One region of the Cedecea selenatireducens genome, then DNA from elsewhere that is predicted to be linked to it. Evidence: predicted binding sites of a transcription regulator. Region 1 holds the regulator's gene; the other holds the start of a gene.
The links. The regulator CRP, encoded in region 1, controls carbon source genes, mostly activating them, when cyclic AMP is high. The targets are predictions, from matches to a motif close to ATGTGANNNNNNTCACAT.
Positions count from the first base shown of each region.

Region 2: yrbN (protein YrbN) is a predicted target of CRP. The motif match lies at 4,180-4,197, and genes of this name have one in related genera.

Region 1 covers NZ_JBHIKW010000025.1:13,133-21,237, reverse strand. Annotated here, with positions in the region: gene ppiA (peptidylprolyl isomerase A) at 63-635, shown strand; gene pabA (aminodeoxychorismate synthase component 2) at 760-1,323, shown strand; gene argD (bifunctional acetylornithine/succinyldiaminopimelate transaminase) at 1,413-2,633, shown strand; gene ACE38U_RS21875 (YccS/YhfK family putative transporter) at 2,636-4,720, opposite strand; gene crp (cAMP-activated global transcriptional regulator CRP) at 4,782-5,414, opposite strand; gene ACE38U_RS21865 (OsmC family protein) at 5,728-6,132, shown strand; gene ACE38U_RS21860 (phosphoribulokinase) at 6,170-7,039, opposite strand; gene ACE38U_RS21855 (YheU family protein) at 7,130-7,348, opposite strand; gene ACE38U_RS21850 (hydrolase) at 7,350-8,105, opposite strand, start outside.
Region 2 covers NZ_JBHIKW010000005.1:93,021-101,125, reverse strand. Annotated here, with positions in the region: gene ACE38U_RS10130 (luciferase-like monooxygenase) at 1-718, shown strand, start outside; gene mtr (tryptophan permease) at 761-2,005, opposite strand; gene ACE38U_RS10120 (DEAD/DEAH family ATP-dependent RNA helicase) at 2,163-4,103, opposite strand; gene yrbN (protein YrbN) at 4,096-4,173, opposite strand; gene nlpI (lipoprotein NlpI) at 4,284-5,168, opposite strand; gene pnp (polyribonucleotide nucleotidyltransferase) at 5,286-7,415, opposite strand; gene rpsO (30S ribosomal protein S15) at 7,663-7,932, opposite strand; gene truB (tRNA pseudouridine(55) synthase TruB) at 8,087-8,105, opposite strand, start outside.

The DNA of each region.
Region 1 (8,105 bases):
CTGCGGTGCCTCTTTACAATCAAGCAACTTGCTTCACTCACTGCCTTCGTAAGGAATTATTCATGCTCAAATCGACACTGGCGGCTGTTGCAGCTGTATTCGCCCTTTCTGCGCTTTCCCCTGCGGCGCTGGCTGCAAAAGGCGATCCGCACGTCCTGTTGACCACCTCGGCTGGCAATATTGAGCTTGAGTTAAATAGCCAAAAAGCGCCTGTTTCGGTCAAAAACTTCGTGGATTACGTTAATAGCGGTTTTTATAACAACACCACCTTTCACCGTGTGATCCCGGGCTTCATGATTCAGGGCGGTGGCTTCACCGAAGATATGAACCAGAAGCAGCCTAATCCGCCGATCAAAAACGAAGCGGACAACGGCCTGCGCAATACCCGCGGCACGATTTCTATGGCGCGCACCGCCGATAAAGACAGCGCCACCAGCCAGTTCTTTATCAACGTGGCCGACAACGCATTCCTGGACCACGGCCAGCGCGACTTCGGGTACGCGGTATTTGGTAAAGTGGTCAAAGGCCTGGACGTTGCCGATAAAATCTCCCAGGCACCAAGCCATGACGTCGGCCCGTACCAGAATGTGCCGTCAAAACCTATCGTGATCCTTTCCGCGAAGGTTCTGCCTTAAGATTTCCGGCGCGGGTCCTGTCGCCCGCGCAACCCTCTCCTGAAGCAGAGAATTTCAATAAGTGGTGAGCCAGGCCAGGGAAAGCGGCTAGAATAACGCGTTCTTTTTTTGCCCTGGAGCCGCCATGTTACTGCTTATCGACAACTATGATTCCTTCACCTGGAACCTCTACCAGTATTTTTGCGAACTGGGTGAGGAAGTGCTGGTTAAGCGTAATGACGAAATTGGGCTGGACGACATCGAGCGTCTTGCCCCGGAGAAACTGGTGATTTCTCCAGGCCCCTGCACGCCGACCGAGGCGGGCATCTCCCTTACCGCCATTAATCACTTCGCCGGACAGCTTCCTGTTTTGGGCGTTTGCCTGGGGCATCAGGCCATTGCACAGGCGTTTGGCGCCACCATTGTGCGGGCAGAACAGGTGATGCACGGCAAAACCTCCGCTATCAGCCACAACGGCAGCGGCGTATTTCGCGGGCTGAATAATCCGCTGACCGTGACTCGCTACCACTCGCTGCTCATCGACCCTGCCACCTTGCCCGACAGTTTTGAAGTCACTGCCTGGACGGATAAGCAGGAAATCATGGGGATCCGCCACCGCTCGCTTGATCTTGAAGGCGTGCAGTTCCACCCGGAAAGCATTCTCAGCGAGCAGGGGCATGCGCTGCTGGCGAATTTCCTGAAGCGGTGAATTGTTGCTTGCCTGGTTTTGGTTTTTTATGCATATTTCGTGATTATATTTTCATTCATGTCTAACGCATAAAAACGGGTGGGGAATAAATGGCAACTGAACAATCAGCGGTTACGCGGGCAACCTTCGATGAAGTGATTCTGCCGATTTATGCACCGGCAGAGTTTATTCCAGTTAAAGGAAAGGGCAGCCGCGTGTGGGACTCCGCCGGGAAAGAGTACGTGGACTTTGCCGGAGGCATCGCCGTGACCGCGCTGGGGCATTGCCATCCTGCGCTCGTTGAGGCGCTGAAGGCCCAGGGCGAAACCCTGTGGCATACCAGCAACGTTTTTACCAATGAGCCAGCCCTGAAGCTTGCCCGTAAGCTGATCGACGCCACCTTTGCCGAACGCGTCGTCTTCATGAATTCCGGCACGGAAGCAAACGAAACGGCTTTCAAACTGGCCCGCTACTATGCTTCGACCCGTCACAGCCCGTACAAAAGCAAAATCATCGCCTTCTACAATGCGTTCCACGGCCGCTCGCTGTTCACCGTTTCCGTAGGCGGGCAGGCTAAATACTCCGACGGCTTTGGCCCCAAACCGGCCGACATTATCCACGTGCCATACAACGACCTTGCGGCGGTGAAAGCGGTGATGGATGACCATACCTGTGCGGTAGTTGTTGAGCCGATTCAGGGTGAAGGCGGCGTGACCGCTGCGACGCCGGAGTTCCTCCAGGGGCTGCGTGATTTGTGTGATGAGCACCAGGCGCTGCTGGTGTTTGATGAAGTCCAGTCCGGGATGGGCCGCACCGGCGAATTATTCGCTTATATCAACTACGGCGTCACCCCGGATATTTTGACCAGCGCCAAAGCCCTCGGCGGCGGTTTCCCGGTGAGCGCGATGCTGACCACCCATGTGATTGCCTCCGCGTTCCACGTGGGCAGCCACGGTTCAACCTATGGCGGTAACCCGCTGGCATGTGCGGTGGCCGGTGCGGCTTTCGATATCATCAATACGCCAGAAGTTCTGCAAGGCGTGGCGGTGAAGCGCCAACTGTTCGTTGAACAGTTGCAGAAGATTAACGACCAGTTCGATCTGTTTAGCGATATTCGCGGCATGGGGCTGTTGATTGGCGCAGAGCTGAACGAGAAGTACAAGGGACGTGCCCGTGAGTTTCTCTATGCGGGAGCGGCTGAAGGCGTGATGGTGCTGAATGCCGGCCCGGACGTCATGCGTTTTGCGCCTTCGCTTATCGTTGAAGACGCGGATATCCTGGAAGGAATGCAGCGCTTCGCTAAAGCCGTTGCCCGCGTGGTGGCTGGCTAATCTTAACCCGAGCGCCGCAGGCGGCGGCTCAGCCAGATCCCATGCTGAGGCCGCTGGCGCCAGGCTACCGAGGAGATGGTATGCATGGTGTTCAGGTGGCCAATAATCCGCTGTAAATGCTGCTCCATGGTGCTTAACGGCCCCGTGGGCAGCGTGTCCGCATCCAGAATATTGGCGTCGTTCGATCCGCCAGGCCCGTCATACTCCAGCCTTTGCTGGCAGCGCTGTAAGCCTATTTCACAAGACTGCAGGTACTTTTGCGCCAGGTCCGGCGTGAGCATGTTGTGCTCGCGCGCCAGAGTTGTCATGGCGTTGATATGCTCGACGATGAACTGGCTGTGGGTCACCCAGAGCTTCATGTCTGCCAGATAATGAGAGTTAAATCCGGGTTCCTGCATCGCCTGGTTGAGCGAGTTGAAGAGCGCGTTGTGCGCCTGGTTGACCCGCATTCGTTGCCAGGCCAGAGGCGTGGGTTCCGGATCGTTGCTCAATATCAGGCGAATCGCATCCTGGTCGGCCTCGAGCGCGTCGTGGGCGTTCTGGCGCAGCAGGCCAGTTTGCCACTGTGGCCAAAGCCAGATCATGCCGCCAAAGGCAATCAGGCAGCCGAGCAGCGTGTCGATAAGCCGTGGAATGATGTAGCTTTCGGCGCTCAGGGTAATGAGCTGCAGGGTATATACCGCCGTGACGGTAAAGCCGATGGTGGCCCAGCCGTAGCTTTTGCGAATGAACAGATAGCTCACCAGGGTAATCATTAGCATCGCCAGCAGGGTGTAGCTGTCCGGGACGTGGAAGTGCAGGGTGATGCCGGCGATACACAGCCCTGCCATGGTGCCAGCCGCCCTGTGCACGATACGTACCCGGGTGGCGCCGTAGCCGTTTTGCGTCACGAACATCACGGTCATCAGGATCCAATACGGTTTAGGCAGATGTAAGAAGGACCCGAGCAGGCTGGCAATCGTCAACATTACGCCTAAACGTGCGGAGCTGCGCAGCGCTGATGACTTGAAGGAGAGATAGTTTTTCAGGGCCGGGAAGAACGGCAGGCGGCGCTCCCGATCTTCCATTAAATCCCTTACATACAGCGGGCGTTGGGTTTTCAGCACCCGGCCGATGCGGCTGAAGTGATAATGGCAGAACTGCCCGACCGGGTTATCCGGGTTCTGGCGGGCGATCTTTTCCAGGGCGTCGATCTGCTTGTCCATGGTAAAGCGCGTCGGGTAGCGGTGGTAGAGAATATCGTCTGCCAGCACCCGCAGGCGCGCGGCGATGGTTCGGGCGTTCCAGCGGATCACCGCCTCGGCATGGCTTTGCTCGACCAGCTTCTGGACCTCTTCCGGCTGATGCAGGCTAACCGAAATGTGCTCCTGCAAATCCAGGGCGACCTGGAAAGCGCGTAGCAGGCGTTTGTAGCCATTTTGCTGATTGGCCGACAGCATATGCAGCTGCTGGTAGCAGGTCGTTATCAGGTCGACGGCTTTCTGCTGACGTACCAGCAGCGGCGGTAGCGCTTTTTCAGGATCCGTATGCTGGGTCAGCAGGCTGTACTTTGCTTCGCAGTAGTCCGCAAGCTGGCGGTACAGCAGGCTGAGCGACTCTCTGAGCGGCTGTTCACGCCATAGCCTGAACCAGAACCAGTTAAACGCGCCGTACCAGATGGTGCCGGAGATATAGAGCACCATCGGTTTCCAGATAGGCATGTTGCCGGCCATGCTGAGCGTAAAAATGGCGGCAATCAGCGACGCGGGCAGCAGGCGAGCATGCAGCGAGCTTATCTCCGCCGTGACGCCGAGCAGCAGGGCCATGACGATTAATATCGCAGGCAGCGGGACGTGGGTGTAAAGCAGCAGCAGCTGCATGATAAGGCTGCTAACGGCGAACAGGCTGCCGCCGATGATCAAGCGTTTGAAGAAGCGTTTATGCGGCGTGTCCAGCCCGGCAATGTTGCAGCAGGCAGGCACTAACGAGAAGAGCAGGCCATTTTGCAGGCTGCCGAGAATCAGGCCGATAGCCACGGGTAAACACAGCACCAGGGTTTGCCGCAGCGCGTAGTTAACTTCCGGGTGATAAATTAATCTCTTCCACATAGCCTGAATTGTAGAGACAAAAAAGGCGTGTTACCGAAGCGACACGCCTTTATGGGGCTAATTAGCGAGTGCCGTAAACGACAATCGTTTTACCGTGTGCGGAAATGAGGTTCTGGTCTTCCAGCATTTTCAGAATACGGCCAACGGTTTCGCGGGAGCAGCCCACGATCTGACCGATTTCCTGGCGGGTGATCTTAATCTGCATCCCGTCCGGGTGGGTCATGGCGTCCGGCTGTTTAGCCAGGTTCAGCAGCGTCTGTGCGATACGGCCGGTCACGTCGAGGAAGGCGAGGTTGCCGACTTTCTCGGAGGTCACCTGCAGGCGACGCGCCATCTGGGAAGACAGACGCATCAGAATGTCCGGGTTGACCTGAATCAGCTGGCGGAATTTTTTATAAGAAATTTCAGCTACTTCACAGGCTGACTTGGCGCGAACCCAGGCGCTACGCTCCTGGCCTTCTTCGAACAAACCTAATTCACCAATGAAATCACCCTGATTCAGATAAGAAAGGATCATCTCCTTGCCTTCTTCATCTTTAATCAGAACAGCTACGGAGCCTTTGACGATGTAGTACAGCGTCTCCGCCTTTTCACCCTGGTGAATCAGCGTGCTCTTCGACGGATACTTATGAATGTGGCAATGAGACAAGAACCATTCGAGAGTCGGGTCTGTTTGCGGTTTGCCAAGCACCATGCGCGGTTATCCTCTGTTATAAACTGGCTACCAAAGACAAGACTCGGAACCTCTTGTCTGGCGTTGCAATCGTGAAATTTTCCCAAACCCTGGGAACTGGCGGGCAGGTCACTCCTGCGGCCTGTAATTAGTCGTTTCCTCTGCTTACGGCATAAACTTCTCTGTATAGCAGCAGCATCCGGATTGTTTTAGCATAGCTTTTGGTAAGTGTCTTGTCTTGTCTCGTTTCAGCATGACCTGGATCGCCTTACGTTGCCAGTTTTCACGTAGGCGCGTAATCTGAAAGAATATTTTCTCAACTGGAGTAGGCAAAATGCAGGCACGTGTTAAATGGGTGGAAGGCATGACCTTCCTCGGTGAGTCCGCTTCTGGCCACCAGATCCTGATGGACGGTAATTCTGGCGATAAAGCGCCAAGCCCAATGGAAATGCTGCTGATGGCGGCGGGCGGCTGTAGCGCCATTGACGTGGTGTCGATTTTACAAAAAGGCCGCCACGACGTGACGGACTGTGAGGTGAAGCTGACTTCGGAACGCCGCGAAGAAGCGCCGCGTTTGTTCACCCATATTAATCTGCACTTTGTGGTTAGCGGAAAAGAGCTGAAGGATAGCGCCGTCGCTCGCGCAGTCGATCTTTCTGCTGAAAAGTATTGCTCGGTAGCGCTCATGCTTGGGAAAGCGGCAAACATTACCCACAGCTATGAAGTGATCGAAGCTTAAGCGTCAAAAAGGCGGCATTCACGCCGCCTCTGCCGAATCAGGCAATCTTCCTGCCTTCCGCCAGTCGCTGCACCAGCGGCCCCATAATCAGCTCCATCGCCAGCCCCATTTTTCCGCCAGGCACCACCAGGGTGTTGATGTGGGAGATAAACGATCCTTGCAGCATCGCCAGCAGATAAGGGAAGTCGATGTCGTCCAGGCCGCGGAAGTGGATAACCACGAAGCTTTCGTCCAGCGACGGAATTGCCCGGGCGGCAAACGGGTTAGAGGTATCCACCGTTGGGACGCGCTGGAAGTTAATATGGGTGCGTGAAAACTGCGGGGTAATAAAGTTGATGTAATCGTCCATCGAACGCACGACGGAGTCCATCACCGCCTCCCGCGAATGACCGCGTTCGCCGGTGTCGCGAACCAGTTTTTGAATCCATTCCAGGTTAACGATAGGCACCACGCCAACCAGCAAATCTACGCAGTCGGCCACGTTGTGCTGCGGGGTGACAACGCCGCCGTGCAGGCCTTCATAAAACAGAACGTCGGTTGGCTCCGGCAGCGGCTGCCACGGCGTAAAGGTGCCGGGCACCTGGTTCCACGGCACGGCTTCATCGTAGGTATGCAGATATTTACGTGATTGCCCTTTGCCGCTCTGGCCGTATTCGATAAAGGTTTGTTCCAGTAATCCGAAGTCATTGGCTTCTGGCCCAAAATAGCTGATGTGGCGGCCGGCATCGCGCGCCTTGCGGATGGCCATGTCCATTTCCGGGCGGGTATAGCGATGGAAACTGTCGCCTTCAACTTCGGCGGCACGCAGGTTGAGCTGCTGGAAAATCTTGCGGAAGGCGAGGCTGGTGGTGGTCGTTCCGGCGCCGCTGGAACCTGTGACCGCAATAACCGGGTGTTTGGCTGACATAGGGTGACAACTCCATGAAGGATCGGAAAAAGGTCTGGTTTCTGATTGTTATACTTTTCAGCCAGTATAGATCACCCCGCCGGTTAGCGGTCAGCCGCGAAACTGCCCGCGCGGCATAATGTTTACCGTTTCATGGAGTTCAGACCAAACCAGCACGGCTTCGCCGCTTTGCAGCTGGCGCTTCACGTCGGCGACTTTTTGCGTCAGCGAGCGCTCCTGCTCACCATAATCGGTGCCTTCGCGTAATACAAAAGATTCAATCAAACTGTCGAGCGTTTCAGGGGCGAGATCTTGCCAGGGAATGATCATTTCAGTGGTCCAGGAAGCGGGTTAGCCAGTCAGGGATGCGCTGCTCAAGCCACATCTGCGGGCGCAGCGGCGTGCCGCCAACGAAGCCAACGTGGCCGCCATAGGTGGTGAGCTGATAGTGGATATTCGGCGGCAGCGTTTCGCGGTCCGGGATCACGTGGTGGTCCATAAACGGATCGTCTTTGGCGTGAATAATCAGCGTTGGCGAGGCAATGTCCGGCAAGAGCGGCATGGCGCTGCACTGGCGGTAGTAGTCCAGCGCGTCGGCAAAACCGTGAATTTTTGAGGTAATCAGGTCATCGAACTCGCGAATCCGGCGCAGACTTTTGAGTTTACGCAGGTCGATAGGCAGCGAACCGGGGTAGCTCTTCAGCTTGCGGGCGGCATTTTTCTTCAGCAGGTTCAGCAGATAGTGCTGATAAACGCGCGAGAAGCCTTGTTCCATGTGATAGCAACATTGCTCGAGCATCAACGGTGCGGAGACGATAACCCCCGCTTTCAGCGTACAGGCCGCGCCCTGTTTTGCCATCAGGCAGGCGAGCATATTCCCGCCCAGCGAAAAACCAACCGCAGCGGTCGGGACTTCGCCATAGCGCTGATTTAGCCAGTCGAGGAAATACGTGCCGTCTTCGGTTTCGCCGGAGTGATAAATGCGCTCTTTGCGGTTTGGCACGCCGCTACAGCCGCGAAAATGCATCACCACGCCTAACCAGCCGCGCTTTTTGGCCGCTTCAATCATGCCGTGAGCATAGGGACT
Region 2 (8,105 bases), on a different contig from region 1:
CCTGAATACGCTCTACCCGGGGCGTATTGACCTTGGCCTTGGACGAGCGCCGGGCAGCGATCAGCCCACCATGAGGGCGCTGCGACGCCATATGAGCGGCGACGTTGATAACTTCCCACGGGATGTCGCGGAGCTGGTTGACTGGTTCGATGCCCGCGACCCAAATCCACACGTTCGCCCCGTGCCTGGCTATGGGGAAAAGGTTCCGGTTTGGCTGCTAGGCTCCAGCCTGTATAGCGCCCAGCTGGCGGCACAGCTTGGTTTGCCGTTTGCCTTTGCCTCGCACTTTGCGCCTGACATGCTGTTCCGCGCGCTGCAGCTGTACCGCGAGAACTTCAAGCCGTCCGGGCGGCTGGCAAAACCTTACGCGATGGTGTGCATCAATATCGTGGCAGCAGACAGTACCCGGGACGCGGAGTTTCTGTTTACTTCCATGCAGCAGGCGTTTGTTCGACTGCGTCGCGGCGAAACCGGGCAGCTGCCGCCGCCGGTGGAAAATATGCATCAGCTTTGGTCTGCCTCTGAGCAATACGGCGTCCAGCAGGCGCTGAGCATGTCTCTGGTGGGGGATAAAGCGAAGGTACGTCACGGCCTTGAGTCCATCCTGCGTGAAACCGAAGCGGATGAAATTATGGTTAACGGGCAGATTTTCGATCATCAGGCTCGTTTGCATTCGTTTGATTTGGCGATGCAGGTTAAAGAAGAGCTTTTAGGTTAGCGTTGTATCAGGCCCTTTCAGTCTGAAAGGGCCCATTCATTTTTACTTATAAACCGGCAGCACATCGAAGGTAGAAAGGATGTGTACCAGCGCGTTGCCCACGCCAAAGACCAGAATCAGGGCAATCATCGGCTTACCGCCCCATACCCGGAATTTAGGGCTACCAAAACGCTTACGGGAAGCCCTGGCGAGCAGCGCGGGGACAATCGCAGCCCAAATAGTCGCCGCCAGCCCCGCATAGCCAATGGCATACAGGAAGCCGTTCGGCCACAGCAGGCCACCGACAATCGGCGGAACAAAAGTCAGCAGCGCCGTTTTCAAACGCCCGAACGCGGAATCGTCAAAACCAAACAGATCCGCCAGGTAATCAAACAGCCCCAGCGTAACGCCGAGGAACGAGCTCGCTACCGCAAAGTTTGAGAACACCACCAGCAGCAAGTCGAGGCTCCGGCTGTTGAGCACGCCGCTCAGCGCCTGAACCAGCACGTCAATATTACCGCCTTTCTCCGCGATGCCGACGAACTCCGGACGAGGAATATTCCCCATCGTCCCCAGCAGCCAGATAGCGTACAGCACCAGCGCCATCAGCGTGCCGTACACCAGGCAGCGAATGATGGTGCGTGGATCTTTGCCGTAATACTTCATCAGGCTCGGCACGTTGCCGTGATAACCAAAAGAGGCCAGGCAGAACGGCAGCGTCATCAGCAGATATGGCGTATAGGAAGCATTGCTCTCCGCCACGTTAAACAGCGTTGTCGGCGTTACGTGCCCAAGCAAGCTGCCAAAGGTCAGGAAGAAAGTGATGACCTTCGCGCCCAGGACAATCGCCGTCATACGGCTCACCGCTTTGGTGCTCAGCCAGACAATAAACGCGACGACCAGCGCAAAGACCAGCCCCGCCAGGCGAGCCGGCACGTCGAGCGACAGCGCCGAAAATGTATGATGCAGGATAGAGCCGCTGGCCGAGATGTAGGCATAGGTCAGGATATAAAGAACAAAGGCAATCGACAGGCCGTTTATCGCGTTCCAGCCTCTGCCCAGCAGGTCTTTGGTAATAGTGTCGAAGCTGGAGCCAATGCGGTAGTTAAGGTTCGCCTCCAGGATCATTAACCCGGAATGCAGCATACAAAACCAGGTGAACACCAGCGCGGCCAGTGACCAGAAGAACCAGGCACCCGACATCACCACGGGTAAAGAAAACATCCCTGCGCCAATGATCGTCCCACCGATAATCATTACGCCGCCTATTAACGAAGGCTTTGTGCCGGGGGAGGTTAAAGTTGTCATATCGAATCCCTGAAGAGAGGCATAACGCGACGAAATTGTCTGATGCGAATCATTGTACCAGTACATGAGTACGAAAGGGATAAAAAAAAGCCCCGATTGCGATAACCGGGGCTTTTCCGACTGCCGTTTAAAAATAAAACGGCAGATTATAGGTCAATTATGCATCACCAAAGCGACGACGTGCGGTTGCGGCACCGTCTTCACGACGCGGGCCACGGCCACCTTCACGGCGTTCACCGCTGAAGCTACGACCAGCCCCGGCACCGGCTCCTGCACCAGCGCCTTCGCGACGTGGACCACGACCGCCTTCACGACGCTCGCCACCGAAGCTACGACCGCCGCCGTCGCGACCGCCACGGCGTTCACCGCTGCGCTCTGGACGAGGCTGAGCATCACCCAGCAGCTGCATATTCATCGGCTTGTTCAGAATACGAGTACGGGTAAAGTGCTGCAGAACTTCACCCGGCATGCCTTTCGGCAGCTCGATGGTGGAGTGGGTCCCGAACAGCTTGATGTTACCGATGTAACGGCTGCTGATGTCGCCTTCGTTAGCGATAGCGCCAACGATATGACGAACTTCAACACCATCATCACGGCCCACTTCGATGCGATACAGTTCCATATCGCCAGCTTCGCGACGCTCACGACGTGGACGATCTTCACCACCACGCTCTGGACGGTCACCACGCGGGCCACGGTCATTACGGTCGCCGCGACGTTCGAAACGATCGTCACGCTCTTTGAATTCACGACGTGGACGCATTGGTGCATCTGGTGGCAGAATCAGAGGACGCTCACCCTGAGCCATTTTCAGCAGGGCTGCAGCCAGCGTTTCGATATCCAGCGCTTCTTCAGCGGAAGGCTGAATTTTTGCCAACAGCGCACGGTACTGATCCAGATCGCTGCTTTCCAGCTGCTGCTGAACTTTAGCGGCGAATTTAGCCAGACGACGCTCGCCCAGCAGATCTACGTTTGGCAGCTCTACTTCAGGGATAGTCAGCTTCATGGTGCGCTCGATGTTGCGCAGCAGGCGGCGCTCACGGTTCTCAACGAACAGCAGCGCACGGCCAGCACGGCCAGCACGGCCGGTACGACCGATACGGTGAACGTAAGACTCGGAGTCCATCGGGATGTCGTAGTTAACAACCAGGCTGATACGCTCCACGTCCAGACCACGGGCCGCAACGTCGGTCGCGATCAGGATGTCCAGACGACCATCTTTCAGACGCTCCAGGGTCTGCTCACGCAGCGCCTGGTTCATGTCACCGTTCAGCGCGGCGCTGTTGTAACCGCTGCGCTCCAGCGCTTCAGCTACTTCCAGGGTCGCGTTTTTGGTACGCACGAAGATGATAGCTGCATCAAAGTCTTCTGCTTCCAGGAAACGAACCAGCGCTTCGTTTTTACGCATGCCGTAAACAGACCAGAAGCTCTGGCTGATGTCAGGACGAGTGGTTACGCTGGACTGAATGCGCACTTCCTGAGGATCTTTCATGAAGCGACGGGTAATGCGACGAATCGCTTCCGGCATGGTAGCGGAGAACAGCGCGGTCTGATGTTCAGCCGGGATCTGCGCCATGATGGTTTCAACGTCTTCGATGAAGCCCATACGCAGCATTTCATCAGCTTCGTCCAGAACCAGACCTTTCAGGCCGGACAGGTTCAGCGTGCCGCGTTTCAGGTGGTCAAGCAGACGCCCTGGGGTACCGACAACAATCTGTGGTCCCTGACGCAGAGCGCGCAGCTGCACGTCATAACGCTGGCCGCCGTAAAGGGCAACAACGTTCACGCCGTGCATATGTTTAGAGAAATCCGTCATGGCTTCAGCAACCTGAACCGCCAGTTCGCGGGTCGGGGCCAGCACCAGGATTTGTGGTGCTTTCAGCTCAGGATCGAGGTTGTTCAGCAGCGGCAGGGAGAACGCTGCAGTTTTACCGCTACCGGTCTGGGCCATACCCAGAACGTCACGGCCATTCAGCAGATGTGGGATACACTCTGCCTGGATTGGTGATGGCTTTTCGTAGCCCAGGTCGTTAAGAGCCTGAATGATGGAGGCGTGCAGCCCCAGATCAGAAAAAGTGGTTTCGATGATATCAGTCATGTAGTACATGTGCCTCATTGATGGCGGCCAGTCTACGTAACTCATCGTGAAATTGATCTGCAATTTTCATTGAAAAGTGTGAACCGGCTCAAATTTGATTGATTAACGAACAAAAACGCCCTCACCCGTGAAGGTGATGACTTTAGTTAAAAAGTGTATGGGACGATCGTTGTTCGTCAGCTATTGCTGGTCCGATTCTGCCAGGTCGTCATGCTCCTGGCCCAAGAGCGCTAATTCCAACAATGCATAACGATGCTCAACGTAGTTGTGTACGTTGTTAGCAACCGCTAACTTGAACAGTGCCTTGGCGCTGTCCTTATCCCCCAGACTTAGGTAGTACTTACCTAAATAGAAGTTGGTTTCACTGAGATGCTCAGCGAGCGAGGTGTTATCCGTTGCGTCCGCCTTGAGGCGTTCCATTAGCTCTTTTTCGCTAATGTTGCCCAGGTAGAACTCGACAATGTTCCATCCCCATTGTTCTTTATCCGATTTCTCGAGACGCTGTTGTAGCGCCACTTTGGCCTGTTTTTCGTCCATATTGCGTTCAGCAACATAGAGCCACAGGCTACGGAAAGGATCGTTGGGATCGTCTTGATAAAACGCCAGCAGATCATCTTGCGCTAAACGATAACGACCGCCGTAATAGAGGGCGATACCGCGATTTAAGTGCGCGTAGTTGTAAGTTGGATCAAGCTCAAGTACAGAATCAAACGCTTCATAGGCAGCATCAAAATTGCCTGCCTGCGTTAAATAAATGCCTAAGTAATTGAATACTTCAGGCATATCGGGTCGAATGGCCAGCGCTTGTGAAAAATCATTACGCGCCAGAGCCCTCAGACCGAGACTATCATACAACACTCCGCGCTCATATAAAAGCTGTGCGCGTTCGTCATCGGTTAAAGCCCGACTGGCAAGTATTTGTTCCATGCGTGCCAGAATCACTTCTTGCTGTAGCGTAGGCTGCAGTGGCACCGCTAATACTTCGTTCTTACGCCAGGCAGAGTTGCTGCATCCGGCCAGCGTGATAGCTGTCGCAACGAAACACCAGCGCAAAAAAGGCTTCATTTCCTACTCCCGAAGACAACAAATGGATGAACGTCCTGTCCCCCGGCTGCAAACGAGACTTCCTGTCCCGTAACAAACAGCTCTCCATGTCACCATGGAGAGCTTAATTGGCAAACCTTACTCAGCTTCTGGCGCAGCCGGTGCTGCATCTTCTGCTGGAGACTGCTCGGTTGCTTCTTTAATGCTTAAACGGACGCGGCCCTGACGGTCAACTTCCAGTACTTTCACCGGAACTTCCTGACCCATCTGCAGGTAATCAGTCACTTTCTCTACGCGCTTGTCAGCGATTTGAGAGATGTGAACCAGACCTTCTTTACCGCCACCGATAGCAACAAACGCACCGAAATCAACGATACGAGTGACCTTACCGTTATAGATACGGCCCACTTCGATTTCAGCGGTGATCTCTTCGATACGGCGGATAGCGTGTTTCGCTTTATCACCGTCGGTCGCTGCGATTTTCACGGTACCGTCATCTTCGATTTCGATTGTGGTGCCGGTTTCTTCGGTCAGCGCACGAATCACAGCCCCGCCCTTACCGATCACGTCTTTGATCTTGTCTGGGTTGATTTTGATGGTGTGAATACGTGGAGCAAATTCAGAAATGTCGCCACGCGGTGCATCAATAGCCTGTTCCATCACGCCCAGAATGTGCAGACGCGCACCCTTAGCCTGGTTCAGAGCCTCCTGCATGATTTCGCGGGTGATGCCTTCGATTTTGATATCCATCTGCAGCGCAGAGATACCTTCGCGGCTACCGGCAACTTTAAAGTCCATATCGCCCAGGTGATCTTCGTCACCCAGAATATCGGACAGAACAACAAAGTTGTCGCCTTCTTTCACCAGGCCCATCGCGATACCCGCTACGGCGGCTTTGATAGGCACACCAGCGTCCATCAGTGCCAGAGAAGCACCACACACGGAAGCCATGGAAGAAGAACCGTTAGATTCGGTGATTTCAGAAACCACACGAACGGTGTACGGGAATTTATCAGCTTCTGGCATAACGGCCAGCACACCACGTTTCGCCAGACGACCGTGACCAATTTCACGACGCTTAGGCGAACCCACCATCCCGGTCTCACCCACGGAGTACGGAGGGAAGTTGTAGTGGAACAGGAAGCTGTCAGTACGCTCGCCCATCAGCTCATCCAGATTCTGCGCATCACGTGCGGTACCCAGAGTCGCGGTAACCAGCGCCTGAGTTTCGCCACGGGTGAACAGCGCAGAACCGTGAGTACGCGGCAGAACGCCAGTACGCACGTCCAGACCACGAATCATGTCTTTTTCACGGCCATCGATGCGCAGTTCGCCGGCCAGAATACGGCTACGAACAACGTTTTTCTCGATAGCGTGCAGAATGTCAGACAGTTCGCCAGCATCCAGAGATTCGTCTTCTGCGGTCAGGGTTGCAATAACGTCCGCTTTGATGACGTCAACCTGAGCATAACGTTGTTGTTTCTCAGTGATGCGGTAAGCATCGCTCAGGCGGGATTCTGCCAGTGCAGCAACGCGAGCATTCAGCGCTTCGTTTACTGCTTCTGGCTGCCAGTCCCAGCGCGGTTTGCCAGCTTCAGCAACCAGTGCGTTGATTTCCTTGATAACAATCTGCTGCTGATCGTGACCGAAGACTACGGCGCCCAGCATCTGGTCTTCGCTCAGCAGTTCAGCTTCGGATTCAACCATCAGTACTGCGCTTTCGGTACCGGCAACAACCAGGTCCAGCTTGCTGGTTTTCAGCTCTTCAGCAGTCGGGTTCAGCACATACTGGTCATTGATGTAACCAACACGAGCGGAACCGATTGGGCCGTTGAACGGAATACCGGACAGGCTCAACGCAGCAGATGCGCCAATCATGGCAACGATATCAGGGTGTACCTGTGGGTTTACGGAAACAACGGTAGCAATAACCTGCACTTCGTTGACGAAACCTTCCGGGAACAGTGGACGAACCGGACGGTCAATCAGACGCGCGATCAGAGTTTCGCCTTCGCTTGGACGGCCTTCACGACGGAAGAAGCTACCTGGGATACGGCCAGCAGCGTAGGTACGCTCCTGGTAGTTAACGGTCAGCGGGAAGAAGTCCTGGCCTGGTTTGGCTTTTTTCTGGCCCACAACGGTAACGAATACCGCGGTGTCATCCATGCTTACCATTACAGCAGCGGTAGCCTGGCGAGCCATCATGCCGGTTTCAAGCGTGACCGTATGCTGGCCATACTGGAATTTACGAACGATCGGATTCAGCAAAATAAGATCCTTTAAAATGACGGGCAGCACGTGGCTTCACGCGCCGCCGTTGGTACCCGACCTTCATCGCATCCTCGCGACTAATGACAACCCTAACCCGCTCTTACGGGTAAAGCCTCTCATTAGCCGCGCGAACCTCTGCAATAAAGATCACACTCAGCAACAATACATTAGTTTCCATAGAATTGCTGCCGCCTGGTTGAAAAAAGGGGCCCTTACAGGCCCCTTTTTCTGAAACTCGCAAGAACTAGCGACGCAGACCCAGACGCTCGATCAGGCTGGTGTAACGTGCTACATCTTTACGCTTCAGGTAGTCGAGCAGTTTACGACGCTGAGAAACCATACGCAGCAGACCACGACGGCTGTGGTGATCTTTTTTGTGCTCTGCAAAGTGACCCTGCAGGTGGTTAATCTGTGCAGTCAGCAGTGCAACCTGAACTTCGGTAGAACCGCTGTCGTTAGTACCACGACCAAACTCGGAAACGATTTTAGCTTTAGCTTCAACGCTTAGAGACATTTTCAACTCCAACATTATAGATAAATAAACAGGGTGCCGATCTCTAATTCAGCAACCCCAGTGCACGACTGAACCCGTTGTTAAACAATCGGCCAGTCGTTAAGCCGCGCTATTTTACCTGTAGCGCTCTTTTACCGCAAGATAGCGGCAAAAGTCAGACGGGATATTCAACG